DNA from 3 places in the Streptomyces sp. NPDC006923 genome. Region 3 is predicted to be linked to each of the others. Evidence: riboswitches for the same ligand, from Rfam matches in the RefSeq annotation. Region 3 holds a riboswitch; each other region holds the start of a gene.

What was found. A riboswitch is a leader RNA that binds a small molecule or an ion and turns the genes downstream of it on or off. The one in region 3 is predicted to bind cyclic di-AMP.
Positions count from the first base shown of each region.
Region 1: linked by a shared signal. The riboswitch ahead of ABZ707_RS25560 (M23 family metallopeptidase) and the one ahead of ABZ707_RS08950 (transglycosylase family protein) in region 3 are both predicted to bind cyclic di-AMP.
Region 2: linked by a shared signal. The riboswitch ahead of ABZ707_RS20850 (LysM peptidoglycan-binding domain-containing M23 family metallopeptidase) and the one ahead of ABZ707_RS08950 (transglycosylase family protein) in region 3 are both predicted to bind cyclic di-AMP.

Region 1 covers NZ_JBEYIF010000014.1:111,883-115,147, reverse strand. Annotated here, with positions in the region: gene ABZ707_RS25570 (GntR family transcriptional regulator) at 1-151, opposite strand, end outside; gene ABZ707_RS25565 (trypsin-like serine protease) at 551-751, shown strand; gene ABZ707_RS25560 (M23 family metallopeptidase) at 834-1,595, opposite strand; cyclic di-AMP (ydaO/yuaA leader) riboswitch at 1,609-1,778, opposite strand; gene ABZ707_RS25555 (pitrilysin family protein) at 1,967-3,265, opposite strand, start outside.
Region 2 covers NZ_JBEYIF010000010.1:2,497-5,761, forward strand. Annotated here, with positions in the region: gene ABZ707_RS20835 (XRE family transcriptional regulator) at 1-155, shown strand, start outside; gene ABZ707_RS20840 (DUF6126 family protein) at 231-368, shown strand; gene ABZ707_RS20845 (tyrosine-protein phosphatase) at 402-1,199, opposite strand; cyclic di-AMP (ydaO/yuaA leader) riboswitch at 1,641-1,801, shown strand; gene ABZ707_RS20850 (LysM peptidoglycan-binding domain-containing M23 family metallopeptidase) at 1,804-2,742, shown strand; gene ABZ707_RS20855 (SGNH/GDSL hydrolase family protein) at 2,956-3,265, shown strand, end outside.
Region 3 covers NZ_JBEYIF010000004.1:100,002-103,266, forward strand. Annotated here, with positions in the region: gene eno (phosphopyruvate hydratase) at 1-923, opposite strand, end outside; gene ABZ707_RS08950 (transglycosylase family protein) at 1,245-1,976, opposite strand; cyclic di-AMP (ydaO/yuaA leader) riboswitch at 1,980-2,152, opposite strand; gene ABZ707_RS08955 (transglycosylase family protein) at 2,418-3,265, opposite strand, start outside.

The DNA of each region.
Region 1 (3,265 bases), on a different contig from region 3:
CCAGGGTGCGCAGGGCCTCGCGCACCGGGACACGGGAGACGCCGTAGCGCCGCGCGAGTTGCTCCTCGGTCAGTCTGGCGCCGCGCTCGAATACGCCGGAGATGATGTCGTCGCGGATCGCTGTGCATACCGAGTGCGCGGGAATGCGCATGTCCGAACCTCCGTTTTAATCCGCGCGAAACGCTGCCGATCGGCTCCTGTTCCGTGACTCTATTGCAATCAACGAGAAATTCCGATGGGTGCCCGGAATCGATGGATATCTTTTGGCCCGACGGCCGGGGAACATCTCTGCCAGATCGTGCGCCGACGGGCAAATGCGGGGTACTGACCGAGCACGGAGTCACCCCTCGAACAGGTGGCCGGTCCGAGGGCCCGGCCGCCGGACGGGCCGCGATGGACAGCGACGCGCGCGGACGAGGACGCCGGGGCGATCCTGCGGTCCTGCCCCGGGACCACCACCGCAGGCGGTAGCTTCCAGTGACGACAGCGGTGACCGCGACACCGCGGCCGGCTCGGACACCCCCTTCGCCGCGCTCTACCCGGTCGGACGGTGGATCAGCGCGACAAGGGGACCTGCCAGCGCGACACCGGTGGCCCTCTCGCACAGAAGTCGGCCAACGACAGGACGAACCTCGTAGGCATCGTCTCCTACGGGCAGGGCTGCGCCTCCGTGTATCCCGATGTCTTCACCAGGGTCGCCGCATACCGGTCCTGGATCGCGAGCGTCGTCGGGCCACTCCCCACTCAATAGGCGGCTCAGCGGGGGGCTGAGCATGGGTCACACCCTGCGCAGAGCCCACCCGGAGCCGCGTACCGGGGGCCACGCCCCTCGGTCAGATGGTCACACCGTGGGTGCGCAGATAGGCGACGGGGTCCATGTCGGATCCGTACTCCGGGCCGGTCCGGGCCTCGAAATGGAGGTGCGGTCCGGTGGCGTTCCCGGTCGCGCCGGAGAGTCCGATCCGCAGGCCCGCTGTGACAGTCTGACCGGCCGAGACGCCGATCGACGAGAGATGGCCGTACTGCGTGTAGGAGCCGTCGTTCATCCGGAGGACGACGTTGTAGCCGTACGAGCCGCCCCAGCCGGCCTCGACGACGGTGCCCGCGCCCACGGCGACGACCGGCGTGCCGGACGCGGCGCGGAAGTCGACGCCCGAGTGGCTTCCCGAAGACCACAGAGACCCACCGGACCGGTAGCCAGTGGTGACATACGAACCGGCGACGGGAAGCCGGAAGGCGTTCAGCCGCTTGCGCTCGGCCGCGCGGGCGGCACGCTCCTCGGCGGCACGGACCTCCTTGGCGCGGGCCTCCGCCGCGCGCTCCGCCCTGGCCATCGCCGCGGCCCGCTCGGCGGCGGCGCGCTGGGCCTCGGCCTGGTCGTCGATCGCGCCGGCCAGGGAATCGTCGATGGCGACCGCCTGGACCAGGCCGGTCAGCCGGGCCGACGGAGCGTCCGTGTCGGCGGCGAGCGCCGGGGAGGCGAGGGTGCCGATGGCGCCGCCCGCGGTGAGCGTCGCGACACCGGCGAAGCCCACGCCCCTGCGGATCCTGCGGTGGCGGGCACGATGCTTCCCGGTGGCACGGGTGAACGCCATGAAGAGGCTGGTCCTTTCCTTCCTTCTCGCCTACCGGGTTAGCTGACGGGTTCGGAGCAGGAAGGTCTCCTACGGGCCCCTCCGCACGAGTTGGTGCGAAGGCGTCCGATTCACCCCGGGGACTGCGTGTGGGTCCCCGGCTCCCCAGGCTCGCGCCTGACGGGGACTCGGCGATGGCTGTCCGGCGCCGCGGTCGCGGCGGGCACTGGCGAACAGCCGGACCGACGCTAAGCGGGTCATCTTTCAAATACCAAACAGAAGGGCCCATTTGTAGCGCACACCACAGGGCAGACAGGCGGTCTCTCCAACAAAGGGGACATAAAGACAAACCCCGGCGAACCAGGTCGCCGGGGTGCCTCTCACCGGCCGGATCAGCCGGTGACCACCGTCACCTCACCGATTCCCAGAGCCGTGACCGGCTCCTTGATCTGGGCGGCGTCACCGACGAGCACGGTGACCAGCCGGTCCACCGGGAAGGCGTTGACCGCGGCGGCGGTCGCCTCGACGGTGCCGGTCTCCGCCAGCCGCGCGTAGAGCTGCGCCTGGAAGTCGTCCGGGAGATGCTGCTCGACCTGGTCGGCCAGCGTGCCGGCGACCGTGGCCGCCGTCTCGTACTTGAGCGGTGCCACCCCCACCAGATTCTGGACGGCGACATCGCGCTCCGCGTCAGTGAGTCCTTCGGCGGCCAGGGTGCGGAGCACCTGCCAGAGGTCCTCCAGCGCCGGTCCCGTGGACGCGGTGTCCACCGAGCCGCTGATGGCGAGCATCGCGGCGCCGGTCGCCCCGCCCGGCTCGGAGGGCGCCGAGGAGCGCAGCACCTGCCCGAAGGCCCGCACGCCGTAGGTGTAGCCCTTCTCCTCGCGCAGCACCCGGTCGAGCCGGGAGGTGAGGGTGCCGCCCAGGCAGTACGTGCCCAGCACCTGGGCCGGCCAGACCCGGTCGTGCCGGTCGGCGCCGATACGGCCGATCAGGAGCTGGGTCTGTACGGCGCCGGGGCGGTCCACGATCACCACACGGCCCGTGTCGTCGGCGGTCACGGGCGGCACCGGGCGGGGAGCGGCGGTGTCACCGGTCCAGGAGCCCAGCGTGTCGGCGAGCACCTCGTCGACATCGACGCCGGTGAGATCACCGACGATCACCGCGGTGGCCGTGGCGGGGCGCACATACGCCTCGTAGAAGGCCCGTACGCCCGCGGCGTCGATGCCCGCCACGGTCTCCTCGGTGCCCTGGCGCGGCCGGGACATGCGCGAGGAGGCCGGGAACAGCTCCTTGGAGAGCTGCTTGGCCGCCCGGCGGCCCGGGTTGGCGGTCTCGTGCGGGATCTCGTCCAGGCGGTTGCGGACGAGCCGCTCGACCTCGCTGTCGGCGAAGGCGGGCGCGCGCAGCGCCTCGGCCAGCAAGCTCAGCGCCTTGGGCAGCCGGGAGACGGGGACCTCCAGGGAGAGCCGTACGCCCGGGTGGTCGGCGTGCGCGTCGAGCGTGGCGCCGCAGCGCTCCAGCTCGGCGGCGAACTCCTCCGCGCTGTGCTTGTCGGTGCCCTCGGAGAACGCCCGCGCCATGATCGTGGCGATGCCGTCGAGCCCCTCTGGCTCGGCGTCCAGCGGCGCGTCCAGATTGATCTCGACCGCCACCACCTGCTGACCCGGGCGGTGGCAGCGCAGCACCGTCAG
Region 2 (3,265 bases), on a different contig from region 3:
TGCTCGACCCGGGGGACAGCGCGCACTTCGACTCGCTCACACCGCACCGGATCGCGGCGGCCGGACCCGCCGGGACCGAGCTGCTCTTCGTCCACACCCTGCTGCAGACCCCCGCCGCCGAGCTGTGCCTCGGCGGCGGGGCTCACCGCGGCTGATCCTCAGAGAGGTCTGTCACCATGTCAGAGAACGCAGTTCCGGACCCCGCGGGTACGCGGGCCGGCCAGGAAGACGTGCCGGCCCGCGTAACGAATCAGGAGAAGACGTTCCCCAGGGGACTTGTCATCCGGCTTTTCGCCTATCTGGTGGCCGGTCACCTCTTCGCGGGCTTCCTCTATCTGCTCTTCGAGCTGGGGGCGCGCGGTCAGTAGCGGTCGGCGCGGGCCCGACGGCGGGCGCGCGTCTCAGGAAAGCAGGCGGGCGCGCAGCCGCTCACGGGTCTCGGGGGTGACTCCGAGGCCCGCTGACAGATAACGCTCGGTGCTGCCCCAGGTCTTCTCAATGGTCTCGAAAGCCGCTGCGAGGTATTCCGATCTGGCGTCGAAGAGCGGGCTGAGCAGCTCCATGACCTCGGCGGACGTCCCGGCGGGCGAATTGTCGCTGCGGTGGATCGGATAGCGGCGCCGCGGGTCGTTCGACTTCAGGTAGTCCGCCTCTATCGCCTCGCGCTCGACCCCGACGGCCAGCAGCGACACGGCTATGGAGAGACCGGCCCGGTCCTTGCCCGCGGCGCAGTGCATGAGGGCGGGGACGCTGTCCTCGGCCAGGGCGTGCAGGACGCGGCTGTGCTCGGCGGTGCGGTCCGTGATGATCGCGCGGTACGAGTCGGTCATCCGGGCCGCGGCCCTGCCGTCCGCGAGGAGCGAGCGGAGCTGGTCGAGGTCGCCGTCCCGGACCATCAGCCAGAACTCCGCCCCGTCCGCGGGATCGGTGAGCGGGATGTTCACATTGCGCACACCCGTCAGCTCCACGTCCGCGCCGTCGAGCTTGAGGTCGGCGGCATTGCGGAAGTCGAAGACGGTGTGCAGCCCGAGGGACGAGAGGAAGGCGGAGTCGGCCGCGGTGGCGTTGGCGAGGTGGCCACTGCGGAAGAGCCGCCCGTGCCGCACCTGCCGGCCGTCCGTGGTCGGCAGTCCGCCCACATCGCGGAAGTTGCGTACCCCGGTCAGCTCGGGCTCGGTCGACGGGACCTGCTGCGTCACGGCCTGCTCCTCCGTGTCTGCCGCCGGCGCCGCTCGCCGACGATGTCGACTTCTGACACTACGACATCGGTTCTCAGGAGACCGGAGTTCGCGACCCGGGGAGCGAATGCGAACTATTCGGACATCGCAGGAGGCTACAAATCGCCCAAATGTGCATCTGTCCGTATTGGCGTATTTCGCATAACGTGCCCCGGTGCAGGGGGAGATGGGTTCCCGCTGGTGAGCAGGATCATATCCGTGACGGTCCGTGGCGGCGAAGCGAATTGAAATCGCCGTGACGCACGGAATCCGAAGATCGGTGATTCACGCAGGGTGACCGGAAATCCAGGGCGATATCGGGGCGTCTGCCGCCCCTGGGAATAAGCGGCTTGTTAATGCCCTCCCGGCTCGCCTACGTTCAGCCTCAATCCAGGCGGACCGCCGAATCCTGCCGCCGCTTGGAATTCGCACTCACCCATCCACGTGTGGCAGGAGCGGGGGACCCAGGTAGTACGCCGTTCCGGAATATCGGACGGCTCGGGGTGAAGTCGCGCAGTAAGCGCGGCAGGGCATCTCCAGCCCTAACCCGACAGCTCACCTCGCAGGCGCCGGAGAGGAATTGACCATGCCCGCGAAGGGTAAGCACCGCCGCACCAGGACCAGCCCGTTCAGCCGCGGCCTTCTCGCCGCCGGTACGGGCGGCGCCGCCATCGCTCTTCCGCTCATCGGCGCCACCGGCGCGCACGCCGCCGAGAAGGCCGCGCCCGCCACCGAACCGCACGCCGTCTCGGCGGCCGCCCAGACGAGTCAGCACGCGTCCGCCAAGAAGACCGCCACCAAGGCTCCGAAGATCTACTCCGTGGTCGCCGGTGACTACCTTTCCAAGATCGCCTCCGAACAGCATGTCCGGGGCGGCTGGCACAAGCTGTACGCCGACAACCGCAAGGCCGTGGGGCCCGACCCGTCGCTCATCCACCCGGGCCTGAAGCTCACCATCGGCGCCAAGTCGAGTGGCCCGCACAAGCCGGCGGGCCACCACTCCAAGCCCGGTGGCACGGACGCTCAGCCCGGCAACGCCCCGGCCAAGCCCTCGGACGACCCCGCTCCCGTCAAGACCGGAACTCCCGCCGCCGACCCGGTGGACGACAACAGCGGTTCCGGCTTCACCCTGCCGGTCGACGGCATAGCCATCGGCACGCCGTACCACGCCAGTGGCAGCAACTGGTCCAGCGGCTACCACACCGGTGTGGACTTCCTGGCGCCCTCGGGCACCGTTGTGAAGGCCGTCGGCGCGGGCACCGTCGTTTCGGCCGGCTGGGGCGGTTCGTACGGCAACCAGGTCGTCATCCAGCACGACGACGGCCACTACTCGCAGTACGGCCACCTGTCCTCCATCTCGGTCTCCGAGGGCGACACCGTCAGCGAGGGCCAGCAGATAGGGCTCTCCGGCGCGACCGGCAATGTCACGGGACCGCACCTGCACTTCGAGATCCGTACGGGTCCCGACTACGGCTCGGACATCGACCCGCTGGCCTTCCTCCGCGAGCACGGCGTCTCCGTCTGATCCCGTCCGTCTGATCCCGAACACCCCGCTCCGAACCGGTATTCCGTCCGAGAACGCCGGTGGGTCAACACCTCCGCCCGGCACCGAAAGTGCCGGGCGGAGGCATGGTGCCTATTCCCGCTTGGGTGAAACTTGACCGATGGTGTATCTCACCGCCGTCAACGGCTTCTTACGGTCGCGTAGGTCACATCTGCGAGTGAAAGATGAGCGGTTGTGGCAGATGATTCGAGATCCAGAAGAAGCGGCGTATTCGCGTCGTACGCGGCGATCGGTGACAGCTTCACCGAAGGCGTGGGAGATCTGGGACCCGACGGGCTGTATATCGGCTGGGCCGACCGGCTCGCGGTCCTGCTGGCCGACCGGCTGCCGGTCTCCGGTGACGCCGTGGACACCGTGCACGGCGATTTCCGGTACGCCAATCTCGCGGTACGCGGCCGGCTCCTCGACCAGATCGTCGACGAGCAGATCCCCCGGGCGAAGGAACTCGCCCCGGACCTGGTGACCTTCTGTGCCGGCGGCAACG
Region 3 (3,265 bases):
ACGATCTGCACCTTGGCGCCGAGCTTGTCCGTGAGGATCTTCCAGCCGGCCCAGTCGTCCTCGAACAGCGGGTCCTCGATGGAGACCAGCGGGTAGGAGGCGACGAGGTCCTCGTAGTACTCGGTCATCTCGGCGGCCGAGCGGGACTTGCCCTCGAACTCGTACGAGCCGTCCTTGTAGAACTCGGAGGCGGCGACGTCGAGCGCGAGCGCGATGTCCTTGCCGGGGGCGTAACCGGCGGCCTTGATGGCTTCGAGGATCAGGTCCAGCGCGGCGCGGTTGGAGTCGAGGTTCGGCGCGAAGCCGCCCTCGTCGCCGAGGCCGGTGGAGAGCCCCTTCTCCTTCAGGACCTTCTTGAGCGTGTGGTAGACCTCGGCACCCCAGCGCAGCGCCTCCGAGAAGGACTCCGCGCCGATCGGGGCGATCATGAACTCCTGGATGTCCACGTTGGAGTCGGCGTGCGAGCCGCCGTTCAGGATGTTCATCATCGGAACGGGCAGCAGGTGCGCGTTCGGGCCGCCGAGGTAGCGGAAGAGCGGGAGGTCCGAGGCCTCGGAGGCGGCGTGCGCGACGGCGAGGGAGACGCCGAGGATGGCGTTGGCGCCGAGCGACGACTTGTCCGGGGTGGCGTCCAGGTCGAACATCGCCTGGTCGATCAGGCGCTGCTCGGTGGCGTCGTACCCGACCAGCTCCGGGCCGATCTGCTCGATGACGGCGAGGACGGCCTTCTCGACACCCTTGCCCTGGTAGCGGTTCTGGTCACCGTCGCGGAGCTCGAGGGCCTCGAACGCACCGGTGGACGCACCGGAGGGGACAGCAGCACGACCGGTGCTGCCGTCGTCGAGGCCGACCTCGACCTCGACCGTGGGGTTGCCTCGGGAGTCGAGGATTTCCCGGGCTACGACGACGTCGATGGACGGCACGAGCATCTCCTTCTGGGATGTGACGCTTGAAGTGCAGGGTCTTCTTGGCCTTGCGACATGAGCCTAACCGGCCCGGGGTCGCCGACTGGCCGGTGCCCGCCCGCTGGGACGAAATGCGGCACGAATCCCGGTCGGAGCGGGCGGAGCGGATGCCGGGATTCCGTATGGAAGGGCCGGTGACAGCGGAAACCCCGGCCCGGCGCGTACGGGGGAAGCGCGCCGGACCGGGGTGACCCGCGCGGCCGCGGGGACGGCCGCCGCGGGGCCGGCGGGGGCAGCCGGCCGAGGCCGGCCTGGAGGGGTCGCCGGCCCGGGAAGGGGTCAGCTCAGATGGAGCTGCTGACCCGGGAAGATCAGATCGGCGTCGTGGACGATGTCCTTGTTCAGGTCGAACAGCTTCTGCCAGCCGCCCTTGACGTCATGGGCCCGGGCGATCTTCGAGAGCGTGTCGCCGGGCTTGACCTTGTACTCGCCGTCGCCCTTCTGCACGGCGGGGCGGGCCTCGCCGCGAGAGGCGGGCTGCGCCTCGCCCCGGGCCGGCCGCTCGGGCCGCGACTGCTGGGGCTGGGCCTGCTCCGGCTGAGACTGCTGAGGCTGCTCCGGCTGCGACTGCTCGGGCTGAGACTGCTCCGGCTGCGACTGCTGGGGCGTACCGGAGTCGGCGGAGCCGCCGTCATAGGGGGCGTTGGACAGGTTCACGCCGCAGGTCGGCCACGCGCCCTTGCCCTGGCCGGCGAGGACCTTCTCGGCGACGGCTATCTGCTGTGCCTTGCTCGCCTGGTCGGCCCGGGGCGCGTAGGCGGTGCCGCCGTATCCGGCCCAGGTGGAGTTGGTGAACTGGAGCCCACCGTAGAAACCGTTGCCGGTGTTGATCGACCAGTTGCCGCCGGACTCGCACTGGGCGACCTGGTCCCACTCGCCGGCGGTCGCGGCGGAGGCGGACGTGGCGCCGATCAGCGGGACCGCGACGGCGGCACCGGTGATTCCGGCGAGGGTGGCGTAGCGGGCGGTCTTGGACGGGCGGCGGTGCTTGCCCTTGCTGGAACGCGGCATGGAACATCTCCTCACCGACGCCTACGAGGTCAGCTGTCGGGTTCGGGCCAAGTGAGTTGCCCGGCCGTGTGCTCGCGCACACGACTTCACCCCTAGCCGGTCGTCAGCCGTCTCTCGACAGCCGGGCCCGGCGCCTTCCTTGGGTCCCCCGCTCCTGCCTTCGGCGCTTGACGCGACGACTACTCCCTTCGACCGACGGCAGGATTCGGCGTGACGGTCGACGGGGCCCGCGGTGCGAGCGGTTCAGACCGTAATCACAGGTCTCCCCGTTGTTCAATGGAGCACAACCAGGGGTAAATCGCCCTTATCTCTCCTTGACGTGACCGCGTTTCCGCAGGTGAGAGACGGATCAGCCACACCATGAGCCCAAAGGACCCCAGTTGTGGCGAAGAGACCCATCTCTCACTTGCACAGAAGCGGACATACGGGGGCCAATTCCCGCTACTTCACGCTGAGATCAAGGCTCTGGCCAGGGAGGATCAGGTCGGGGTCGGAACCGACGGCCTCCTTGTTCGCCTCGTACAGCGCGGACCATCCGCCGGGCACCTTCCGCTCGTCGGCGATCTCCCAGAGGCAGTCCCCGGCCTGGACGGTGTACTCGCCGGACGCATCCGACACCCCGGGCGCGTCGGACGTGCCGGACGCGTCGGCCACCACGCCCGCCTCGTCGGTGATGCCGTCCGCGTTACGTGTCGATCCGTCACCCCGTGAGGCATGACGGCCGGATTCACGGTCTTCACCCGAATTGCCCGCTGTGGAATCGTCCGGGGCCGCGCCGCCGCGGTGCTTGCCCTTGACGGAAGCGACACCGCCCTCGCCGGATCCGTCCTCGGCGGAGTCCTTCGCGCCGGAGCCGGTCGTGGACTTCGGCGCTCCGGGCGTGGCGGCGGAGGCCGGCTCGTCCGTCCTGTCCGTCCGCTGCCTGTCGGCCGTGGAGGTCTTGGCGTCCGCGGTGGCCGAGTCGTCGTCGGAGGGACCGGCGTCCCGCTTCCCCTCCGGAGTCCCGGTCACGCCGGCGGCGGCCCCCGGGTCGACCGCGGGCGCGGCACCGTCGTTCGTCAGCCCCGAGACGGACGCGCAGCTCGACCACGCGTCCGGGCCCTGTGCGGCGAGCACCTTCTCGGCTATCGCGATCTGCTGGGCGCGGCTGGCGAGGTCGGCGCGGGACGCGTACTTCCCGCCGCCGAAGGTGTCCCAGGTCTCCTGGGACATCTGGAGCCCGCCGTAGTAGCCGTTGCCGAGGTCCGCGCTCCACATGCCGCCGCTCTCGCATTCGGCGACATGGTCCC